Regions from separate parts of the Catenibacterium mitsuokai genome, predicted to be linked through region 3. Evidence: a T-box and tRNA genes for the amino acid it is inferred to sense, from the RefSeq annotation. Region 3 holds a T-box; the other regions hold tRNA genes.

Region 1 (8,238 bases), 750 kb from region 3:
CGACTACATTAAAGCCTCAATGTGTGATTGATGCAGTATGTGAATATTTATCCAGCTATTCAGGAAATGCCCATCGTGGAGATTATGATTTATCTCATCAGGTGGATGTTGCTTATGAAGAAGCGAGAGAAGTGGTTCAGCATTTTATTCATGCTAAAAGAAAAGAGGAAGTTGTATTTACAAGTGGTGCAACGGATTCACTTAACTTAATTGCAAATGGTTATGCCAAAACACATTTAAAAGCAGGTGATGAAATCCTTTTGAATGTGGCAGAACATGCCTCTAATACATTACCTTGGTTTGATGTGGCGGAGGAAACAGGCGCTGTTGTGAAATATATTGAACTCGATGAAGAAGGTCGTATGACATTAGAAAATGTCAAGAAGGCTGTAACAGAGAATACAAAGATTATTTCACTTGCGATTGTGACAAATGTATTAGGTTATGAAGTACCTATCAAGGAAATCACAGAATATGCTCATTCTAAGGGTATTATTGTAGTGGCAGATGGGGCACAGAGTGTACCACATATCGTCACAGATGTTGTACGTGATGATGTGGACTTCTTAGCTTTCTCAGGTCATAAGATGTGTGGTCCTACAGGTGTTGGTGTTCTTTATGGTAAATATGAGTTATTAGAAGAAACAAAGCCGACACGTTTTGGCGGAGGATCTAATTCACGCTATAACAGCTGTGGACTTGTCACACTAAAGGAACCACCATATAAATTTGAAGCAGGTACACCTCATATTGAAGGTGTGATTGGCTTAGGTGCAGCTGTTAAATATTTACAGAGCATCGGTATGGACAATATTCGTCAAAGAGAATTAGAATTACGTCATTATGCGATTGAGAAGATGTCTCAGTTGGATAATGTCACTGTATATAATCCAAACTCAGAAGGTGCTATTGCCTTTAATATTAAAGATGTATTTGCGCAGGATGCAGCCAGCTTATTTAATACTTATGGTATTGCGGTTAGAGCGGGTGAACATTGCGCAAAGATTTTAGACGAGTTCTTAAAAGTAAGAACAACTTGTCGTGTCTCTTTCTATTTCTATAACACTGAAGAAGAAATTGATCAGTTTATTGAAGCATGTAAGAAAGGAGATGATTTCCTTGATGCATTCTTTGGATGATCCAATGATCATGAGAGAAATTATTATGGACCACTATCAGAATCCTAGAAACCATGGACTTGTAGATGATGATTCATATCAGAAAGTCAATATGGATTCAAGTACATGTATTGATGATATTGATGTCCAGGCTAAGTTTAATGGTGATGTAGTGGAAGATGTGCGTTTTGATGGTGAAGCATGTGCCATCTGTACAGCCTCTACTTCTATCATGACTGAACTAGTTAAAGGGAAGACAAAAGAAGAAGCAGCGCATATTGTGGATAACTATATGCATATGATTTATGAAAAAGAATATGATCCAGAACTTCTTGAAGAAGCAATTGCGTTTAAGAATACGCATAAGCAGGCCAATCGTATTAAGTGTGCGACTCTAGGCTGGACTGGATTCTTAAAATTATTAGAAGGAAGCGAGGAATAGAGATGGCTATTGAGAATCTTAATATTCCACAAGCTGAAGTGATAGAAGATCATCCTGATGAGGATGTATCTGTCTTCAAGACACCTAAAGGGTTAAATGAAGATATCGTTAGAGAAATATCAGCCATTAAAGAAGAACCAGAATGGATGACTGAATATCGTATCAAGTCATTAAAACAGTTCTTAAAGATGCCGATGCCTAAGTGGGGTGTTGATTTATCTAAGATGGATTTTGACGATTATACATATTATAATCGCCCATCAGACACTAAAACAGATAAATGGGAAGAAGTACCAGAAACAATCAAGAATACATTTGATCGTTTAGGTATTCCTGAAGCAGAACAGAAGTTCTTAGCAGGGGCAAGTGCTCAATATGAATCTGAAGTTGTTTATCATAATATGCTTGAAGAAGTCAAAGAGAAGGGTGTTATTTTCTTGGATATTGATTCTGGATTAAAACAGTATCCAGAAATCTTCAAGAAGTATTTTGATACTGTTATTCCATATTATGATAACAAGTTCTCTGCATTAAATGGGGCTGTCTGGTCAGGAGGATCATTTATTTATGTACCACCTCATACTAAATTAGATAAGCCATTACAGTCATATTTTAGAATCAATTCTGAACGTATGGCACAGTTTGAAAGAACTTTAATTATTGTAGATGAAGGATCCGATATCCATTATGTAGAAGGATGTACAGCACCTTCATATTCTAAAGATTCACTTCATGCTGGTGTTGTAGAAATTATTGTCGGCAAGAATGCACATTGTCGTTATACAACAATCCAGAACTGGTCTAAGAATATCTATAACCTAGTAACACAGCGTGCTAAAGTTATGGAAGGTGGATCAATGGAATGGGTGGATGGTAATATCGGTTCACTTGTTACTATGAAATACCCTTGTTGCGTTCTTGCAGGAGAAAGAGCCAAGGGCACAGTTATTACTATTGCAGTAGGGGATAAAGGTCAGATCATTGATTCTGGGGCTAAGATGATTCATGCAGCACCTCATACATCAAGTCAGATCATTTCTAAATCTATTGCCAGAAATGGTGGTAAGACAAACTATAGAGGACTTGTCCGTCATAACAAGAATGCTTATGACTGTAAGAGCAAGGTAGAATGTGATACATTAATTCTAGATAAGATTTCTACAAGTGATACAGTACCTACAAATATCATGGCTAATAATGATTCTATTATTGAACATGAAGCCACTGTATCTAAAGTATCAGAAGATCAGCTCTTCTATTTAATGAGCAGAGGTCTCACTAAAGCACAGGCAACAGAAATGATTGTCATGGGCTTCATTGAACCATTCAGCAGAGAATTACCTATGGAATATGCTGTTGAATTAAATCAGCTTATTAAGCTTGATATGTCAGAAGATGCTATTGGATAGAAAACAGATGATTAAGAAACGTCTCGATTTAGAAGAAGAGACGTTTCTTTCTTATTCAAAAAGAATTGCCTCTTATCTAGAAGAAATGCCTGCATTTAAGAATGCGAAAAGAATTGGCTTTTATATGTCATATCGCCATGAAGTGGATACACTTCATTTGATTGAGAAATATATGTTAGGAAAGGAAATCTATGTACCAAAATGTGTAGGAGAAGAACTGGATTTCCAGAGAATATATAGTATGGATGATTTAAAAGAGGGGGCTTTTCATATATTGGAACCTTCTACTAATGAACATATGGATGTTAAGGGTTTAGATGTGATTGTAGTACCATTACTTATGTTTGATGCAAATCATAATCGTATTGGCTATGGCCGTGGCTTCTATGATCGCTGTTTAAAAAAGACCAATGCTATAACGATTGGCCTGGCATTTGATTTTCAGGAAGTAGAAAATACTCATCCTCACTTGCTTGATGTACCACTTAATTACATAATTACACAAAAAGGTGTCTTCTAAGACATTTTTTTTATAGTAACAAAGGGATGAATTTGATATAATAGATATGATTATGAGGTGTTTTATATGGAAAAAAATGTTGTAAAGAATATTCTCGCAGACACTGATCTGCGTCAAAATCTAATAAAATTAAAAGGTTCAATGACATCAACTGATACATTAGAAGGTCCTATTGTAGAAAAACTATGTGACTGTTTAACTCATGAAGATCCTAAGGTAAGAAAGAATGCGGCACTATTATTAGGCTATACAAAGAATCCTTTAATGGCATCTGTTCTTTTAGATGCTTATAAGAATGAAGAAAAGGATTTTGTGAAGGATGCCTATTTGAAAGGAATGAGTCATTATGACTGTAAGCCTTATATTAAGGAATTACAGGAAATACAGAATGAACTCATGAATTCTGAAGTGGTAGACAGCAAGCATATCAAAGCACAATTAAAAGTATTAAATCCGATGATTCGTTCATATTCTTATCATAAGAAGAAATCAATCCGTTTATTGCATAAAGAAGTCGATGTTATTCTTACAACACTTCCTTATTATCAATATACACTCTTTGAACAAGTGAAACATTTACGTTATAAACCGGTCGGACAGGGCGTATTAGTCCGTACAAAGGCTATTTATGACCTTCTAGGTTTACGTAATTATAGAGAAATGATTTTCCCGTTATCAGGCTGCTCAGGACTTCCTCAGGATGGACATTTAATTGGTAAACGTATTGCGTCAAGTAACTTAGTGGATGTGCTTCATCGTTTGTATGATGCGGAAGGATGCTTTTATTATCGTTTAGTTGATCAGATGAGAGAAAAGAAATCAGCTGTCATCAATGATATAGTAAAAGAACTTATTGAAGAGATGCCTTCATACTTGCAGAATGTAACATCTGATTACGATATTGAATTATTAATTAGAGAATTAAGGCCTGGAACAGTCAATGTTTATTTAAAGTTGAGTTCATTAGACAATCCACGCTTTAATTATAGACGTGAAATTATTTCTAACTCAATGCAGCCTTATGTAGCTGCAACACTTATGGAAGTGGCTAAACCTTATATGGGTATGCATTCTCGTGTATTAGATCCATTCTGTGGTAGTGGTGTTACACTTATTGAAAGATGTATGGCTAAACCAGTTAAGTTTGCCATGGGATTAGATATTTATGGAGAAGGCTTAGAAGCAGCTAAGAAGAATGCGATTGCGGCGAATCAGCCAATCCACTTTGTAAATAAAGATGCCAACCGTTTTGTGAATAATGAAATGTTTGATGAAATCTTTACTGATATGCCTACCTATGCACAGATGAAAGATACACGTGCTTTAAAGAATGTCTATGATAATTTCTTTAAACGTATCCACAGACACGTTTTACCAGAAGGGTATGTATTTATCTATACAACTGAAATATCTCTTGTAGAGAAGAATTTAAGACTTAATTCAGACTATCTTACACTCATAGAACATTATGATGTGCCTAGAGGTAAGACAATGGCTTATTTCTTCATTATTCAGGTAAACAAATAGAGGCCCCATGAGGACCTCTTTTTCTATCTGAATAAATAACGATAACCTTGCCAGAACCACTGTTTCACTGTTTCTGGGTTATCTAAATAAAAACGTATACCAAACGCAAGTGCCACTAATATAATTGCAAGTAATACGAATAATATGAAAGTCTTAATGAAAGTCATCACAGGATGTGATTTCTCTTTATACTTTACCTTCGTTTTAGTATGTTTAGGTAAAGAATGTGATCTCTTATGTTTCACTTTTGTCTTAACAACTTTTTTAACTTCAGGTTCTTTTTCTTCCTGTTGAATAGAATTCTCTCTCTTAGTATCCTTAATAGAGTCATCTTCATCATCGAACGTGAATCTTTGCATACTATCACCTCTCTGCTTTAAATGAATATAGTCTCTATTAGAGTATTTGTCAAATAAAAAAATGCTCCCATGACACAATAAAAGCTCTTGAATAAGGAAAGCAAATTGTATGTGTCATTGAGAGCGGCCTTAACCAAGAGCCTTTAAAATGTACCTGTTTCCAGATACAATTAAATTGTAATCGTTCTTATAACAAAAAGCAAATGAAATAGAAAAAAACTTGAAAAATTCAACAAAAATAAGAAAAAGAGTCATTTAATCAAATATACCTATATACAAAACTACAAAAAAGTTTCTATTTTCTGTTGACTTAGAGCGAATATGATGATAATATAGTACCCGCAGCGGAGGTTTAGCTCAGTTGGGAGAGCATCTGCCTTACAAGCAGAGGGTCAGCGGTTCGAGCCCGTTAACCTCCACCATTTTATTTTATAGCTCAATATTTGCCGACTTAGCTCAATTGGTAGAGCAACTGACTTGTAATCAGTAGGTTGGGGGTTCAATTCCTCTAGTCGGCACCAGTGGGGAGGTAGCGAAGTGGCTAAACGCGGCTGACTGTAACTCAGTTCTCTACGAGTTCGATGGTTCGAATCCGTCTCTCCCCACCATCTTTATTGGGATATAGCCAAGGGGTAAGGCAACAGACTTTGACTCTGTCATTTCACTGGTTCGAATCCAGTTATCCCAGCCATCTTTTTTGACTCGCTAGCTCAGATGGCAGAGCATCTGACTTTTAATCAGAGGGTCAGGGGTTCAAATCCCCTGCGAGTCACCATCCTATGCGGGTGTAGTTCAATGGTAGAACTTCAGCCTTCCAAGCTGACTACGTGGGTTCGATTCCCATCACCCGCTCCAACTTATGAACAAGTCAATCTTCGGATTGACTTTTTTTGTACCTGTAAACTATTTTTTTAATAGGAGCGCTGAATTAGCAAATCAAATCGCAATGACAAGGCAATCTTTGAATATGAACAGGAAATCTCTGAGGATGCAGTAGCAATTGATGCAAAAATGAATTTGCTGATTTGGAAAAAATCACTTTGGATACGATGTAAAAATAAATGCCAGGAGTGTAAACTCCTGGCATTTATTATAGCCTAGTTACTTATTTTTTGTACTTATAGAATCCTTCACCAGTACTATATCCTAATTTACCTTGATCAATATAAGACTTCAACATCTTATGCATGCCTTTGAAGTTATAAGGCGCTAAGAAGCCAGGAATCTTCACATACATACCTACAATCTCATAAGCAGTCTTTAATCCTACTGTATCAAGAATCTGGAAAGGCCCTTTAGGTGAACCAGTACCTAAAGTCCATGCTTTATCGATACTTTCAGGATCAGAGATACCATTGACCATTAAATCCATACCTGAGAATAATAATGGAATCAACATAGAGTTGAGTAGGTAACCAGACTTTTCTTTATTGACAGGTAATGGAATCATTCTAATCTCTTTCGCAAACTTCATGACTTCATCAAAGCATGTTTTATTTGTCTTATTCTGCATCATAACTTCTGTCATATTATTCTTCCAAATCGTATTTGCGAAGTGCAAGGCAAGGAACCTATCAGGTCTACCAGTAAACTTAGCTAATTTGCTAGGAAGCATAGTAGAAGAATTAGTCACTAGAATTGTCTTATCAGGAAGTAGGGGAGCCATCTTTGTATAGACATCCTTCTTAGCTTCCATATTTTCTGTCATAGATTCAATGACTAAATCAGCATCTTTAACTGCTGTTTTCATATCAAGCTCTAGCTTGATTGTAGAATAAGCGCGTTCTACCTTCTCTAGGCAGTTCTCCTTATCAAAATCATCATAGCCTGCAATACCCATACACCATGTATTGATAGATTTATCAATATCCATGAGATTAATTGCATCAATATAAGATTGCTTGATAGAATCAAGCTTAGGCTGTGTACGTCCAATACTGCCTTCACTTCTTAACCAGATTGTTACATCAAAACCACAATATGCTGCCTGGAATGCAATCTGTGATCCCAGAACGCCGCCACCCATAATAGTAATGTTCTTCATGTTTGTCTCCTTTCTAGTAAAATGAAAACAGAAGAAAAATTTCTTCTGCTTCACTACTATCTTTTTAAACATTATCTAACTTTTATTATACTGATTAAAAAGAGATTATCTACTATACTTTGTGAAAAACATCACAATTTCTTACAAACTCATCACATTGTACAAAAAAATCCCGCGATTGCGGGATTTCTTATTAATATCCAGGCTTACCTAAAAGCTTGAACATATTCTTCTTGTAAACTTCAACACCTGGCTGGTTGAATGGGTTAACACCTAATAGGTAAACGCTCATTGCACAAGCCTTTTCGAAGAAGTATACCATATAACCGAAGCTATATGCATCAACATGATCAAGAGTGATCTGGATGTTAGGTACGTTACCAACATTTACATGGGCATCAATAGTACCTTCACATGCTTTCTGGTTAACATAATCAACTGTCTTACCAGCTAAATAGTTTAAACCATCTAAGTTATCTGCATCACTAGGGATTTCTAAGTTCATCTGAGGTTCTTTGATCTTTAATACAGTTTCGAATAAAACCTTAGAACCTTCCTGGATGAACTGTCCTAATGAATGAAGGTCAGTTGAGAAAGTACCACTTGTAGGTAAGATACCTTTTCCTTCTTTACCTTCAGATTCACCAAATAACTGTTTCCACCATTCAGCAGTCTGCTGTAACTGTAAGTTATAAGTTACAAACATTTCAGCTGGGTAACCAGCCTTTAATAACATCTGTCTTGCAACACCATACTGATAAGCATCGTTTGTAAGAAGATCTGGATTGTTGTATTTATCCTGGGCATCTTTAGCACCCT
Region 2 (8,238 bases), 1.3 Mb from region 3:
ATAAACATATGGAAACACCTCGTATATTAGTTATTGATGATGAAAAAGAAATTTGTGATCTTATTGAAATTTATTTAAGTCAAGAAGGTTATCATGTTGAAAAGCGTTATAATGCGTATACATTATTACGTGATCTTGAAAAGTTCAAGATTGATCTTGTAATTCTAGATATGATGATGCCTGGAGTAGATGGAATACAAGCATTAGAGATGATCAGAGAAAAGTACAATATCCCAGTTATCTTTGTATCAGCTAAGACAGCTGACCAGGATAAGATTGAAGGATTATTAAAGGGTGCTGATGATTATATCGCAAAACCTTTTAATGCAATGGAATTAGTGGCACGTGTTAAGTCACAATTAAGACGTTATCAGGTATATAGTAAGCCTATTGGTGTAGATAATTCTATTATTCAGGCCAACGACCTTCTTATTGATACAAATAAGAAGATGGTTTCTGTAGATAATCGTCCAGTAGCTGTAACTAAGATCGAATATGAAATCTTAGTATTACTTGCCTCACATCCTGGTACAGTATTCTCTACTGAAGATATCTATACAAAAATATGGCATGAAGAAGCAACACATGCCAACAATACCATCATGGTACATATTAGAAAACTAAGAGAAAAGATTGAAAGACAGCCTCGTACACCAAGACATATTATTACTGTCTGGGGCATTGGTTATAAGTTCGAGTTATGATGCAGAAACTAAGAAAGCTGTTTATTTCTTCTTTTAAATGGCGTTTGTTGATTAATATCACATTAAGTTATCTTGTCGCATTTCTTATTTATTCTATTCTAGGAATTATATTTGATAGAATTATTCCTATTGCGGTACCTAATGAAATGCGTTATGCATTATGTTATGCGATTTCTTTTATTGTCTTTGTAGAAATCTTCTTTAAACTGATTGATTTCACAATTGAATATATTAGAAAGCTCAGACGCTCTATCCAGCAGGTAACAAGTGGCAATTATGGTGTACAGTGTGAAGTAGAATATGATGATGAATTAGGTTCTCTTGCTGCGAACATCAATGTCTTATCAAAAACATTGCTTGCGAAAGAAAAAGAAAGTGAAAAGCTAAAAGAAAAAGAAAAAGCTGCATTAGATATAGAACGTAATGCAGAAAGACAGAAGAATGAATTAATCACAAACGTAGCCCATGACTTGAGAACACCTCTTACAACTATTGTAGGATATCTTGAGTTGATTAAAGATGATACAGCTTTATCTAAAGAAGATGTACATAAGTATTCTGGCATTGCGTATGAGAAATCAATACGTCTACAGGAAATGATGGATGACCTCTTTGAATTCACTAAACTTGATAATGCAGATATCAAGTTGAATAAGAGTATGATTAATCTATCTGGATTAATCATGCAGATGACAGACGAGTTCTATCCTTCATTTAAAGACTGTAATATTACACCAATAGTAGATTTACCTGAAGAGAATATCTATGTTCAGGGAGATGGTCAGTTATTAGCCCGTGTATTTGATAATCTTATTTCTAATGCACTCAAGTATGGCTATCATAATACCGATTTAAAGATAGAAGTATCCGGTGATGAGAAATATGCAACTGTTAAAGTCATCAACCATGGTGATACTATTGCATCAGAGGATATCCCACTTCTATTTAATAAATTTTATCGTACAGACTCATCACGAAACTCTAAAACAGGTGGTACTGGCTTAGGACTAGCAATCACTAAGAATATAGTAGACCTTCATCATGGTGATATTTCTGTTACAAGTGATGATCAAATTACAACATTCATCGTCAAATTCAACAGATATTTCGATCAGAACTAACATAAAAGACCACATCAAGTGGTCTTTTCATTTTGGACTATAATTTCAACCTTTCACCTGGCTTCATATATAAAGCATGAGGTGATTTAAAGCTTTTCGCAATATCTTCATCATATAATTGTGTAGGTGAAGTATGAATAGGAATAAAATAACGAGAATCAATTACATGTGCACAACGACTTGCTTCCTGTGCACTCATATTATAAATACCATCTACTGGTAATAATGCATAATCTAAATCATTGAAGCTTTCCATTTCAGGATAATAGTTTGTATCTCCTGCACCATATAATGTAATACCATCAACAGTCATAATAAAACCAACACATTCTTCTCTTGTATGATTCTTATTTTCTGCAGGTGTTCCTTCAATCATTACTTTCTTGATCTTCTTAATAGGATATTCACCATCCACAAATAAATCTCCATGTCTTAAAATCACACCATCATCTTTTAATGTAACAAGATCAACCTGATTATGATCACTATGTTCATGCGTTACAATCACAATATCTGCAGGCATATCATAACCTTCACCTGCATAAGGATCCACATAAATCACTACACCTTCATTAGACACAATGCGATAACTTCCATGTCCTTGATACAATAATTCTGCCATTTTTTATATCTCCTTTATCACTTATTCAATTATAACTTTTCTTATTGCACAGTGCGATAGAATGGCAAAAAATAAAAAAAATTAAATTTAGTTAAAAAAATTATAAAAACCTGTTGACGAATCGCATAACACTTGGTATATTATATGAGCGTGCTTGGTTGGGATATGGCACTAACACTTAAGCATCGGTCTAACGGCCGGTATATCCCAAGAATATTGGAGGTTTAGCTCAGTTGGGAGAGCATCTGCCTTACAAGCAGAGGGTCAGCGGTTCGAGCCCGTTAACCTCCACCATTTTTATTAAAATTTAGCTTCACATGCCGACTTAGCTCAATTGGTAGAGCAACTGACTTGTAATCAGTAGGTTGGGGGTTCAATTCCTCTAGTCGGCACCAGTGGGGAGGTAGCGAAGTGGCTAAACGCGGCTGACTGTAACTCAGTTCTCTACGAGTTCGATGGTTCGAATCCGTCTCTCCCCACCATTCCATGCGGGTGTAGTTCAATGGTAGAACTTCAGCCTTCCAAGCTGACTACGTGGGTTCGATTCCCATCACCCGCTCCATTTTATATTTAAAAGTGCTTGAATAGCTCAGCGGTAGAGCAATCGGCTGTTAACCGATCGGTCGTGGGTTCAAATCCCTCTTCAAGCGCCAGTGGCCGGTTGGAGAAACGGTTAACTCACATGCCTTTCACGCATGCATTCACGGGTTCGAATCCCGTACCGGTCACCATTTCTCAACATACGATCGAAAGATCGTTTTCATTTGCGGGTGTAGTTCAATGGTAGAACTTCAGCCTTCCAAGCTGACTACGTGGGTTCGATTCCCATCACCCGCTCCATACGATTAGAAGATAGACTAAGGTCTATTTTTTTATTATCTAAATACCCACAGCTGTGGGTATTTTTATTTATTCTAATAATTCAAAACTATTAATTAATTCATTTTTAGATTCATACAATAATTCAGTTTTACCTGAATCAATATCATATGTATATATTCCTTGATGTTTATCTTTGCAGCCAAGAAGAATAATCTGATGAGAAGAACTAAAACAAGCGTACTGTGTTACATCCATAATTTCATCAATATTAATCCCAGCTTTTTTCTTATTTGTTTTTGTATCTAATGTATATGTGTGATATTGAGGATTCCAAGCTGGTATGCTGTCACTTTCAGTAAATGTAAGATTTCCATTTTCCATTGGAAGCATTCTATAGACTAACTTGCGATTTGTAGTATAGATACGTTTGAGTTGATTATTCTTCAAACGATAAATATGCGTATTAGGTGCAATATACTTACTTCCCCTACCCGCATTTGCTTCTTCTAATGCCTGATCTTCTTCTTTTTGATTACTTGCACATAGATATAAATCATGATTGAAAACATCATAGACCATATGATCAAAATCCAAACCCTCTTCTGCCTTAATCTTACTGAACTTCTTTGTTTCTATATTATAACGATAAGGCTTGAGTGATCTTTGACCTTTTTCTACGCCTAATATATAGATATTATTCTCTACAGGAATAATTCTGTTAATTGCGGTTAATCCACCAGATAACTTTTTAGATTTCTTTGTATCAAGATCATAAGCATACAGATGATCACCACTATTATCTTCTTCAACATAATATACAGCATTATTAGACTTAGAATAAACACCAAGTGGATTAGAAGAAGTATACTTTTTAGTCACTTTCTTAGTAGATAATGAATATTCATAGATATTCACTACTACGTTCCCTTTCTTATCATATCCACTCGTTGTAATAGATAGATAACGTTCTTTATTTGTTTTACAGCCCGTTAATACAAAAATACAGAGTACCACCAACAATTGAATTAACTTTTTCATAGCCATTCCTCCTTCTTATTCAATTGGAATACCTCTTCATATATATTATATATGTTGGTTTATGACACATACAATCACAAAACGCCTGTTAGATACAGACTCTTATTTAATTTTGCCATAATAATTAACCTTTCATAGAATAAAGAAACAGACATCACAATAACTATATACTTGCAGACAATCAACTAGAAAATCATGAAAGACTAAACACAACTTTGACCTTTTTACAGTGAAATTTAACTTTTCATTTTAGAATTATCAATCATGATATAAGTAATGTATTGACATATTTCAAATAGAATATATAATTCGGTTAGTGGTCACTAATTATGAAAGAGAGGTTGTTATGAATAAAATCAAATCTATACTTTTGCCTAAAAAACCTTTATATTTAATCACAGTGTTGATATGTATATTGTCATATTGTTCTAGATTTTTACCAAGTCGTATAGCACCATACTTTCTTATTTTTCTTATAATGATGAACGGTTTACCTTTTTATTTAGATAAAACTGAATCTAAAAAAACTAAGATTGGATGGTTTGTTTTTACTATCATAGCCGTGATTTTTGCAGTGTTTATTGGTTGTTATGTTCTATAATTAACGATTATAGAAGGAGGTGGATATCGTGAAAAATAAATTCATACAGAATCTGCCTTACGCAATTACAAACTGTTTTATATTATTATTGTTGTATTGTTCAAAATATCTAAATGGTATTACTGGTGCGTGATATATTGTTGTTTGTACTCTTTTGTTTATAATACCTAACCAAATGAGACCACAGTCATCCCAAAAAACGAAGAAACGTTGGACCATCACATATATCATAGTTGCTATTATTGAATTACTTTTTGTATTCATAAGGTATATATAACTGATCATTTTAAAGGGACAGTGAATTTTATAATTCACTGTCCCTTTATGTTTACATTATATATATATATATATATATTATAATTATGTTAGCGCTGACATTTATGCGGTATTTCAAGTTTATATCATATATATCAAAGAAAGTATCTGGTGGAGATGTGGCATGGAAACATAAATGTCCCTTAGAAAAAATTTAACACTTATGTTACAAAAATCGATACTTATTATTCTAGTGCATATGTAACTGCAACCGTAGGCGACTTTAAAAAATTAGACAATTGGACGGTGAGAACTAAATGATTGAATTAAATAATTTCACATACAAAACTAATAGAATACTCTTCGAAGGAGCCAATTTCATTGCTCCTTCTATTGGTATTATAGGTATTGCAGGTGAGAGTGGCTGTGGAAAAACCACTTTTTTAAAAATTATATCTAAACAGATTCATCTAGACTCTATGGTGAATAATGCCACTTCTATATTCTATGGAAACCAGGATGCATTATTAAAAAAAGACCTTACTATTGCGCAGCAATTTAAATTAATAGAATCTATATATAATAGAAAGCATGATCAAAATGTAATAAGTGAACTATTCAACAATTTAAACATTAAAGCCAGCTTATCACAGAAATATGACTCTTGTTCCTTAGGTGAAAAGAAGAGAATAATGATAGCCTTAAGTGTTTATTCTAATAGTCCTTGTATTATATTAGATGAACCTTTATCTTCTGTAGATTATGAAGATAAACATTCAATCATGAAGTTATTAAAAGAATATAGTCATGATCGTGTTATTATTCTTACTATTCATGATGAAGAATTTGATGAGTATTTGGATATCAAGTATTTAATTGAGAATCTTCAATTTACTCGTATTAAAGATACTGAAATTAATGGTGAACCACTTTCAGTAACACAGAAATTCACCCCTAAAAAGATTGCACATGTAAAAAGTAAGAAAGAAAAGTTCAGTATCCTGTTATATGCTTTGTTGTGCTTAGTTATTATCAATATGACTTTATATTCTGGTATAGAACTATATATGACAAACAAGAATACAGCATCTATGATGGATAACTTGACTAGTAAAATTATCTATACAGGAAAAGAATACATTACAAGAAACGAATTACCTTCTGGTTATAGATTCATGGAATATGACCAAGGATTTTCTATGACTCCTCAAGAAATACAATCTATTCAATCTATCAAAGGAGTTAAAAGTATAACAAGCTATTATCAGTTCCCAGCTCGTAATTATGATACAAGAAATGACGAGGATGATAATTTACTTGCATATATGTCAGTCAAGGGTAAAGAGTATTCTACTGATGATAATGTTGTTGTATCAAGCTATATAAAAGGTCAGTTTGGTGATAAAAACAAAAATTATATAAGCGAAGGTCTTATGAAAACGTTAGAATTAACTGATTCAGATTTTCCTGTAACTATGAAAATGGATATAGGTGTACCCGTATGTTCTACAGAATGTAGTGACACTAGACGATATGGTGATCAAAATGGATTACAGAAAAAATCTTATGATGTAATTACACGACATCCTGTGTATCAGAAGAAAAGAGTATCCATTAAAATCTATGGTGTTATCAAATCAAATGAAGATCAAGATGACTTTACAGGAAATAACGCATTTAAAGTCTATTTAAATAATGACTTTGCGAACTCTATTATAAATAAATATCGTACAACTAATGTTTCAATTAATTTATATGAAGATTTAAATGAGCATATTGTTGATTATGTTCCTGCAACTTATGCTGTCGAATGTAAAAATGCAAGTTATGTAGACCAGGTAAGAAATGGACTCAATAAGATATCTCCAAACATCGTTACTTATATACAAAGTGACGATTATAAACAAACAGCAAAGATGCGTCAAAAGGATTCTAAGAATACTCAGACTATGATTCTCATCTATACTGTTGTTGGTCTTATTGCCTATGTTGTTTTCTTAATCCTCTATAATAAATCAAGAGAATATATAAGATATCGAGAACTTGATTTAAATGAGAAACAGATTCAATCCATCCATATGGTTGATATACAGTTTATGTCTACATTCCTGTTTATAACTGTTCTTCTTTCCTTCTGTTTAAGACTATTCTCATCAAGTGAGTTTGCGTTAGTAAACAATTCAATCAAGATGATTATAGGTTTAGTAAGTGCTGTTGTGACTACATTAGTCTTCTATATTACAAATAAAATAATGGTAACGAGTACGGATCATGATTAACATCAATCATCTATCTATCACATTTGATAGAGTAATCTTTGATGATGCCAGCATCACCTTATCTAACAACAGCATTACTACAATCAAAGGAAAAAGTGGTACTGGTAAGACAACCTTATTGAATCAATTAGGACTTGTAGCCCCTTTAGCCTGTGATTATTTAATGGAGGGTCATTCTATTGATGACCCTCTTACTACAAGGAAAGAAAAGATTGGTTATGTACATCAAGAAAGTACATTATTCAATAACATGACCATTAGAGAGAATATGGAATTCGCATTCCTACTCTCCGGGCAGGAATATAACGAAACTAGAATGAATGATATTCTATGTTCTATGAAGATCGAACATCTACTCAATCAGACACCTGATCATGTATCAGGAGGAGAAAGACAACGTGCAGCTATCGCCTTTGCATTAATGAAAGACCCTTATCTCCTTCTTTTAGATGAACCAACTGCTTCTCTAGATTCTATTAACTGCAAGTTATTAATAGAACTACTGAGTGATTATATCCATACACATCCAGTATGCGTTCTTATCGCAACTCATGATAAACGTATTCTTGATTATGCAGATGATCTCTATGAGATTCAAAATCATAAAATAGTACCTCTCAAAAAGAGTTCAATAAAAGAACTAGAAACGACTTCTATTACTAGAAAACCACAAGACTATTTATCTTATTACAAGAAACATCTTATACGTTCTTCTAAAATACTATATATACTTTTTGGTTTAATTCTTTCTATGACTATAGGTATATTTGGATATCGTACATACTACTCACATGAA
Region 3 (8,238 bases):
ACGACTAATATCATTGAATGTAGGATTCATACCAATATTCGCCATGCCTATATAATAACGATGATTGATTTCTACAATTGTGCCATATACCCCTCTTTTAGGTAAGTATTTCATACCATAATCAATATTCAATGTAGGAAACCCAATCAAGCGTCCTCTTTGTTTACCATGAATGACTGTTCCCTTTACTTGATAAGGTCTATCAAGCAAAGTATTGACTTCTGCAATCATTCCCTGATCCATCAGTTTCTTAATAAGAGTTGAGGATACTTTTTCCGTTTCATTATACATAACAGCATCTTTCACAATAAGATCAAATGACTGTTTTTTCAGATCTTCTATATTACCGCTGTTATGATCACCAAAATGGAAATCATAACCACATACAAGTCTTTTCAAAGGAAGCTTATTTAAATATTCATCAATAAATGCCTGTGGACTTAATGCTGCTACTTCCTTAGTAAAATGAATAACAAGGAGATAATCAATCCCCATTTTTTCTAGAAGTTCTTTTTTCTCTTCTAGAGTGATAATTGATTGTCTCTTTTCACCCTTTAAGACACATAAAGGATGCACATCAAAGCTCATGACAGCTGTTTTTGTTTCTCCTTTATATTTCAATACTTCATTAATCAAAGACATATGACCAAGATGTAAACCATCAAAAAAGCCAATTGCAAGAGAAAGAGGTTCTTTTAAATTCGCCTCTTCCATTTTTATGACCTTCATTAGAAAAGCCCCCTCAAGCTCTTTAAAGCGCCTTTACCATCTGGGCCATATATTGCAAGTAACTTACCTTCCTTTGAATAAACAGCTACATTATGATCTATGTCACTCTTGATTTTCTGACCAGTCATGACAATTCTTTCATCTGCGACAATAGAATCATAATAAGAGAATACTTCTTCTAACGGAATCACTGGTCCATTGTTTTCTTCAAGTTCTTCTAATGTCACTGCCTGATCAATAGTGAAATGCCCTGACTGATTTCTTACTAATGCCGTCATATGGGCAGGATAGCCTAAGGCCTTCCCAATATCTACACATAAAGAACGGATATATGTTCCTTTAGAGCACTTAACATCTATAGTTATTTCATCATCATGTGCATTGACTAAATCAAGTTTATAAATAGCTATTGGTCTTTCTGGAACTTCTACTTCTATACCTTCTCTGGCATATTCATAGAGCTTCTTACCATTAATTTTAATAGCTGAATACATCGGAGGCTTCTGCATAGAATCTCCTTTAAAAGAAGATAGTACTTCATCTAGATGATCATAACCAGTAAAAGGCTTAGTTTCTAGAACCTTACCCTCAGAGTCATATGTATCTGTCGCACTGCCAAGTTTAAGGGTCGCACGATATTCTTTTTCTTCACTCATTAAAAACTGCATTGCTTTAGTGGCTTTATTAATACCAACAACTAAAACACCCGTCGCCATAGGGTCTAGTGTGCCACAATGTCCTACTTTTTTAGTATGCATAATACGTCTCACGCGATTAACGACATCATGACTTGTCATACCCTGTGGTTTATTAATTAAAATAATACCATCCATCTACTCACATCCTTCCTAAAAAAAGCAGACTATTGTCTGCTTAGATATGATTAATAACGAAGTACTTCTTCTTACCTCTTCTAATAACAGTCACCTTGCCACCAAAAGCATTATCTTTTGATACAACAAACTTTTCATCAGTGACCTTTTCACCATTTACAAGAACACTTCCACCTTTTACGAACTGTCTTGCTTCACGATTACTAGAAGCGGCACCTGCTTTTACTAATACATTTAAAATCTGTTCATCTTCAGTGACATCAATACTTGGCACGCCATTGAAGCACTGTTTTACCTGTTCATAAGTCATGCTCTTGATATCACCACTGAACAATTTTTCAGAAATATTGACAGCTTCTTCATAAGCATCTGCACCATGAATGAAAGTAATAACTTCTTTCGCAAGTGCTTTATGTGCTTTTCTTAAGTGTGGTTCATTCTTATTTGATTCTTCTAATGCTTCAATTTCTTCTTTAGATAAGAAAGTAAGGTATTTTAAGTAATCGATAACCTTGCTGTCTTCACTATTAATGAAGAACTGATACATTTCATATGGTGAAGTCTTTTCTCTGTCTAACCAGATTGCATTTCCTTCTGATTTACCAAACTTAGTACCATCACTCTTAGTAAGTAAAGGCATAGTGAATCCATATGCTTCATCACCAGTCTTCTTTCTAATTAATTCAATACCTGCAGTGATATTACCCCACTGGTCCTGACCAGCAACCTGTAAATCACAGCCCTTGTTTTCATGTAGGTAATAGAAGTCCATTGCCTGCATAATCATATAAGAGAATTCAGTGAAAGTGATTCCTTCATCTAATCTTCTTTTGATAATATCCTTAGATAACATGTAGTTGATATTAAAATATTTACCATAATCTCTTAACCAGTCAATGAAATTTATATCCTTAGACCAATCCAAGTTATTAACTACTTCAAAACCGAATAAGTCTTCAGCCTGTTTCTTTAAGCAGTCAAAGTTATGCTGTACCTGTTCTTTTGTGATCATTGGTCTTTCAGTTGTTGGCTTTGGATCCCCAATCTGTCCAGTTGCACCACCGACCAAAAGAATTGGGTGATGACCTGCATCCTTTAATCTCTTAGACATTAAGAAAGATGAGAAATGTCCAATATGTAAAGAATCCCCAGTTGGGTCAGTACCAATATAGAATGTCATTCCTCCTGCATTTAATTTGTCTTTTAAGTCTTCAGAACTTACATCTTTAATGAGGCCACGCCACACTAATTCATCATAAAATGTCATAATTTCCTCCTATAATATAAAAGAGAATCCATCCAAAGGACGAATTCTCGCGTTACCACCTTTATTCATGTCATAGACATGCTCTCTTGTTGATAACGGTGCACTCACCGTCTAGACTTTGCATCTAGAAGCTCCAAAGTGTATTCATTCATACTGCTGCTCTTATTTTCACCAGCCATAAGTTCTCTAAACCAGCGCATATGAATTACTTGTCTTCTTCATCACAATTAAAAGTCTACATGAATTCATGATGTTTGTCAATATCAGCTTGTAAAGACACTTTCCAACATCAGCTTCGTTTCATCAAGATGGAATGCATCAACTAACACAATAACACGGTCTCCTGAAATAAGCTTTGTATCCCCTTTTGGAATGATTTCTTCTCCACCACGAATAACGGAAACAATCAAGCTACGACGTGGTAGCTGTAAATCCTTAATATAGTGATCACAGGCATTTGAACCAAAGCCAACTGTATAGCCAATGAGTTCCTTACTATCCGCATATTCATCCATAGAATGATAAGGCTGATTGTTTAAAAGATTTGTTAAAAGACTTTCATAAATTGGTTCACTATGTAAAAGATTGGCGACATAATAAGAAACAAATGAAACAAGTGCAATTGGTAGGAGCATCTTTAAAGTTCCACTCATTTCAGCTATTAATACAATACCAGTAATCGGTGCTCTTACAATGGCACTAAAGTAAGCAGCCATTGCCATAATAATGAAGTTCATAAAATACTCAGAAGGAACGCCACACATAATAGCAACCTTACCTACACTTGCACCAATGAGACTTCCAAGAATGAGTAATGGGAAGAAGATTCCCCCAGCCGCACCTGAACCAAATGAAACACACGAAATCAATAATTTTAATATAAATAATAAGACAAGAGTAGATAAAACAAGATTTGGTTCATTGAGATATTCTACAAGTTTATGTCCTCCACCCATGACAAGTGGACAATAAAATCCTAAAATTCCAGATAACACCAAAGGTATAATGACTCTTTGATGTTTTTTCAAGGATGGTGTTTTCTTATAAAGTTTAATAGTTCCCATTGTAACCTTATTATAGAAAGCACCTAATACACCAGCGACAATACCAAGAATAATAACCCAGATATAGTTCTTCAAAGGGAATGTTTCTTTAATTGAGAAAGCTAAAGTAGGTGATAAACCAAAGATATTTCTACTTAAGAAATCCGCAGTAATAGATGCAATCATCACAGAAACAAGTGCACTTGTAGAGAAGTTCTTATGAACTTCTTCCAAAGCAAACATGATACCTGCAAGAGGTGCATTGAATGCAGCCGATAAGCCAGCTGCGGCACCTGCTGTCATTAAATAACGTTCTTCCGTTTTTACACGTTTTCCTTTTTTCGCAAGAGCTTTACCAATCATACCACCAAGCTGGATACTTGGACCTTCTCTCCCTAATGATAAGCCGCCTACAAGTGCAAGTGCACCTGCACAGAATTTCGCAAGTAAGACTCTCCACCAGCATTCATCAATACGTCCCTGTACTTCTGCTTCTAGCTGTGGAATACCAGAGCCTCCAATCATAGGTTCCCACTTTAAAAAGATTGAAATAATAAGACCTAATACAATAAGGCCAATGATCCACAAAGGCCAATAAGACACGTTATGTGCAACAAAGTCCCTTATAGTAAAATAAATAGATTCTGCATTTGATAAAACAAGACGATAAACGATGCAGACAGCACCTGACACGATACCAACAAGTAAACCTTCATAAGCCAAGCGCTTATTGAGTTTACTTCTTTCTCGTAATACATTTGCAGTATCAGACTGATTTTTAAGCATATATAATCCTCCCAGTAATTATATTGACCGATACTATTTTAGCACAATCTAAACCAGTAAAAAAGGATGCCTCAGCATCCTTCTTTCGTTATTTAGTTGTATCACGCTTAATGAATGCATAGTGCATTGGTACTTCTGCTTCATCAATTTCTTCATGATTTAAAATCTTTGTAAGAAGTCTGATTGCGATAGCACCCATATCATATACAGGTACATGAATAGTAGTAAGAGGTGGACGACAAATAGTAGCATAACTTGTATCCATCATACCAACAACCTGCATATCTTCAGGTACATTGATACCATGATCAATTGCTGCATTGACAACAGCGACTGCTTCCTTGTCATAGCCTGTTAAAACAACATCATGCTTATGAGTATCAAAATATTCCTTTAATTGAGGATAACTTTCTTCATAATGGTTAGAAACATCCACAATATAATCTTCAGGAAGTGTTTCACCACTATCTTTAAATGCTTCTTCAATACCCTTCGCAAAATCATTTAAGTCAACTAGGTTTTGAGTCGCTCTTACAAAGCAGATATCTTTTTTGCCCTGTTCAATGAATTGTTTTGTCATATCATAAGCGATGCTCTTTGCGTCAACATATACAGAACAGATATCTTCATCAGAAATCTTATATCCAACAACAACTGCAGGAATACGGTATTTTTTAATGAGATCAATTTCTTTATCAATACAGTTATTATTGAATAATACTACACCATCAGCACGTGACTTAATAACCTTTTCAATAACTTCTTCAATAGGGTTACCTAAACCAAGTTCATCAGTTGTATACATAATGATATTGAAGTCTAAAGTACGTCCAGTATCTCCAATACCACCAATCATATCTTTTACATGTCCAAATAGTGACTGTGGGAATACAACTGCAATAGTTGTAGTTTTACTAGTTGCAAGACCTCTTGCAATCTGATTAGGCTTAAAATCGAGTCTTTTAATTGTTTCAAGTACACGTTCTCTAGTTGCAGGCTTTACAACATTTGAACCATTAATTACTCTTGAAACTGTTGCAAGTGAAACATCAGCTGCTTCTGCAACATCATAGATTGTTACTTTCTTCTTCATACTAGTCCTTAATTTCCTCGATCATTTCATCTAGCTGTTTTTCAACATCATCAATTTGCTGATCAATCACATCTTCATCAATCATGGCAGCCTTATCATTAATCATTGTTTTCACTTCATCGATTTTCTGATTCACACGTCCAGTTACTTCTACAACTGAACCTTTCACCTTATCAAATTTTTCACTAGATTTTACTTTTTCTGCTAAAATTTCTAACTTTTTCTGTACTTCATCTACTTTTTCTTTAGTAGTTTCTTTAAAATCATCAGGATCAAATTCATCTACTGACTTTTTAATATTTTCAATTGTTTCTCCTAATTTAGCTTCAACATCTTCTCTAGTAAGACTTGCTAAATAGTCATAAGTAGATTTTGATTTAGCTTTGATGTCTTCTCTTAATTCGCTACCTTTCTTAGGTGCAAATAATAAACCAGCTAAAACGCCTAATCCTACTCCGAATAATACTTTTCCGAATTTCATAATTATACCTCCTATTTTTTCTTCAAGATATTTTTCAAGCCTAATACCGTTCCTAAAAAACCTGCACCTGATCTCTTCCTATTAAAAATACCGCTTACCACGTTGATTGGTTCATTGAGCTTATCCATTTTATAGTTAATATCATCCACTGTAACATTTACTTTAGAAACTGTTGTTTCTAAATGCTGTGCCAAATGACTGACATCCTTTAAAGTTGTAAGTGCATGGATAAGAAATACTCCTAGAGACACTAATGCAAATACACCAGCGAGCACTAGAATACATAGACAAATTGTTAAGATATCCACGGGATGTCCTCCTATGCCTTTTCTTTTTCCTTAATAACTAAATCTTCTAACTTATAAATATCCTTAGGACTCATAAATAAGAATACTGCATTATCATATTGTGCCAGTTCTTTTGCACCTGCTTCATCTTCAGTGACCACTTTAGAACGAGGTAGGTTCTTAGTAATAACACTGACATCAATATCGATTCCTGGTTCTTTTGGCGCATTTTTAGGGAAATCCACAAAATATGGATGATCAACTGTATCCATGATTCGTGCATAATCCTTCGCAAATCTTAAGCCACGTGAATATCTATCTGGCTGATAAACCGCAACAATCTGCTTACCAGGAAAACGTGTTCTTGTTTCTTCAATTACATATTTAATAGCTGTTGGATGATGTGCATAGTCATCAACATATACGTTATTGCCTACTTCTTTCACTGCATAACGTCTCTTAGTTCCCTTAAATGTACTTAACTGACTCTGCATATAATCAAAGTCCATACCTTCAAGATAACCTAAAGTAATAACACCTAGTGTGTTATAAAGTGTATGCATACCATAGAATGGTAAAGTGAAATGTCCAAAAAGATCACCATAGATATATACATCAAATGAAAGACCTTTTTCATTATTAATTACATTTTTAGCCTGAACATCATTGCCATCTTTTACACCGAATTTTACAACTCTCTTTGTATAATTCAAATGTGGAAGATGTGGATCATCACCCCAGATGACAATAGCCTTTTTAGCCTGGTTGGCATATTTTTCAAAAGACTGTTCATACTGTTCCATTGACTTGAAATAGTCTACATGATCCATTTCAATATTGTTGATATAAGAATAATCTGGATGATACCATAAGAAATGATCTTTATATTCACAGCATTCAGCTATAAAATACTTAGCACCCTTAGTAGCATAGCCAGTACCATCTCCAATTAATACATTTGTCTTATCATAGTCTTTAAACAAATGATAAGCCATACCTGTAGTAGAAGTCTTACCATGTGTACCTGCAATACCGATAGTAATATGATCATCCATAAGCTTAGCTAGGAAATCATAATAGTGGTGAATTGTTACATTAGGATTATCTTCTGCAGCAGCCACTTCTTCATTAGATCGGTCAAATGCATTCCCTACAATAACATCCATACCGTCTTTAATGTTGTCTTTGTTAAATGAATAAATAGGAATATTTCTTTCTCTTAATCCATCTTCAAGAAAGATATACTTATCAATATCACTTCCTGCAACTTCATAACCTAAATCATATAAAATTCTCGCAAGAGAAGCCATTCCTGAACCTTTAATACCTATAAAATAATACATATATTTTGTCACCTCGATAATATATTAACACAAATTAAATAATGATTACATAGATATCACTTAAAAATGAAAGTATTTTCATAAATTGGTAAGAAAAGGATCGTCTATCCTAAAAGTTGGTGTATCAAATATCTCACTTTCACCCAAATGAATAGTCAAAACCTGTTCAATAGTGAGCCCAATAGTTTCACCATCTTTAAATACCACATTGTTCATAATAACATAGAGTGCAGTGTCTTTAATGAAGTCTAATACAGCCATAGGTTCCCCAATAGAAGAAACTTCTATTTCATGATAGCCGAGCTTTTCAAGACCATCTGTATAAGCCCCTACTCCATTTTCTAATGGATATAAACCAAACCAGATGACGTTATAA

What was found. A T-box is a leader RNA that pairs with one kind of tRNA and senses whether it is charged. The one in region 3 lies ahead of tyrS (tyrosine--tRNA ligase), so its partner is inferred to be a tRNA-Tyr.
Region 1: it has a tRNA-Tyr gene. The T-box ahead of tyrS (tyrosine--tRNA ligase) is inferred to sense a tRNA for this amino acid. The anticodon was not compared.
Region 2: it has a tRNA-Tyr gene. The T-box ahead of tyrS (tyrosine--tRNA ligase) is inferred to sense a tRNA for this amino acid. The anticodon was not compared.

What each region holds. Positions count from the first base shown of each region.
Region 1 is NZ_CP102271.1:748,273-756,510, forward strand. Features, by position in the region: gene NQ499_RS03740 (aminotransferase class V-fold PLP-dependent enzyme) at 1-1,139, shown strand, start outside; gene sufU (Fe-S cluster assembly sulfur transfer protein SufU) at 1,123-1,560, shown strand; gene sufB (Fe-S cluster assembly protein SufB) at 1,563-2,969, shown strand; gene NQ499_RS03755 (5-formyltetrahydrofolate cyclo-ligase) at 2,962-3,489, shown strand; gene NQ499_RS03760 (HEAT repeat domain-containing protein) at 3,556-5,016, shown strand; gene NQ499_RS03765 (hypothetical protein) at 5,040-5,375, opposite strand; tRNA gene NQ499_RS03770 (tRNA-Val) at 5,722-5,797, shown strand; tRNA gene NQ499_RS03775 (tRNA-Thr) at 5,821-5,896, shown strand; tRNA gene NQ499_RS03780 (tRNA-Tyr) at 5,899-5,983, shown strand; tRNA gene NQ499_RS03785 (tRNA-Gln) at 5,991-6,066, shown strand; tRNA gene NQ499_RS03790 (tRNA-Lys) at 6,075-6,150, shown strand; tRNA gene NQ499_RS03795 (tRNA-Gly) at 6,157-6,230, shown strand; gene NQ499_RS03800 (3-hydroxyacyl-CoA dehydrogenase) at 6,481-7,419, opposite strand; gene NQ499_RS03805 (glucose-6-phosphate isomerase) at 7,613-8,238, opposite strand, start outside.
Region 2 is NZ_CP102271.1:115,544-123,781, reverse strand. Features, by position in the region: gene NQ499_RS00645 (response regulator transcription factor) at 9-704, shown strand; gene NQ499_RS00640 (sensor histidine kinase) at 701-1,825, shown strand; gene NQ499_RS00635 (MBL fold metallo-hydrolase) at 1,863-2,447, opposite strand; tRNA gene NQ499_RS00630 (tRNA-Val) at 2,666-2,741, shown strand; tRNA gene NQ499_RS00625 (tRNA-Thr) at 2,767-2,842, shown strand; tRNA gene NQ499_RS00620 (tRNA-Tyr) at 2,845-2,929, shown strand; tRNA gene NQ499_RS00615 (tRNA-Gly) at 2,936-3,009, shown strand; tRNA gene NQ499_RS00610 (tRNA-Asn) at 3,026-3,100, shown strand; tRNA gene NQ499_RS00605 (tRNA-Glu) at 3,103-3,178, shown strand; tRNA gene NQ499_RS00600 (tRNA-Gly) at 3,214-3,287, shown strand; gene NQ499_RS00595 (hypothetical protein) at 3,357-4,307, opposite strand; gene NQ499_RS00590 (ATP-binding cassette domain-containing protein) at 5,481-7,442, shown strand; gene NQ499_RS00585 (ABC transporter ATP-binding protein) at 7,435-8,238, shown strand, end outside.
Region 3 is NZ_CP102271.1:1,497,490-1,505,727, forward strand. Features, by position in the region: gene ribF (riboflavin biosynthesis protein RibF) at 1-729, opposite strand, end outside; gene truB (tRNA pseudouridine(55) synthase TruB) at 729-1,562, opposite strand; gene tyrS (tyrosine--tRNA ligase) at 1,603-2,829, opposite strand; T-box leader at 2,862-3,060, opposite strand; gene NQ499_RS07665 (ClC family H(+)/Cl(-) exchange transporter) at 3,093-4,658, opposite strand; gene NQ499_RS07670 (LacI family DNA-binding transcriptional regulator) at 4,747-5,751, opposite strand; gene NQ499_RS07675 (YtxH domain-containing protein) at 5,753-6,232, opposite strand; gene NQ499_RS07680 (DUF948 domain-containing protein) at 6,244-6,540, opposite strand; gene NQ499_RS07685 (UDP-N-acetylmuramate--L-alanine ligase) at 6,552-7,862, opposite strand; gene NQ499_RS07690 (DUF4261 domain-containing protein) at 7,941-8,238, opposite strand, start outside.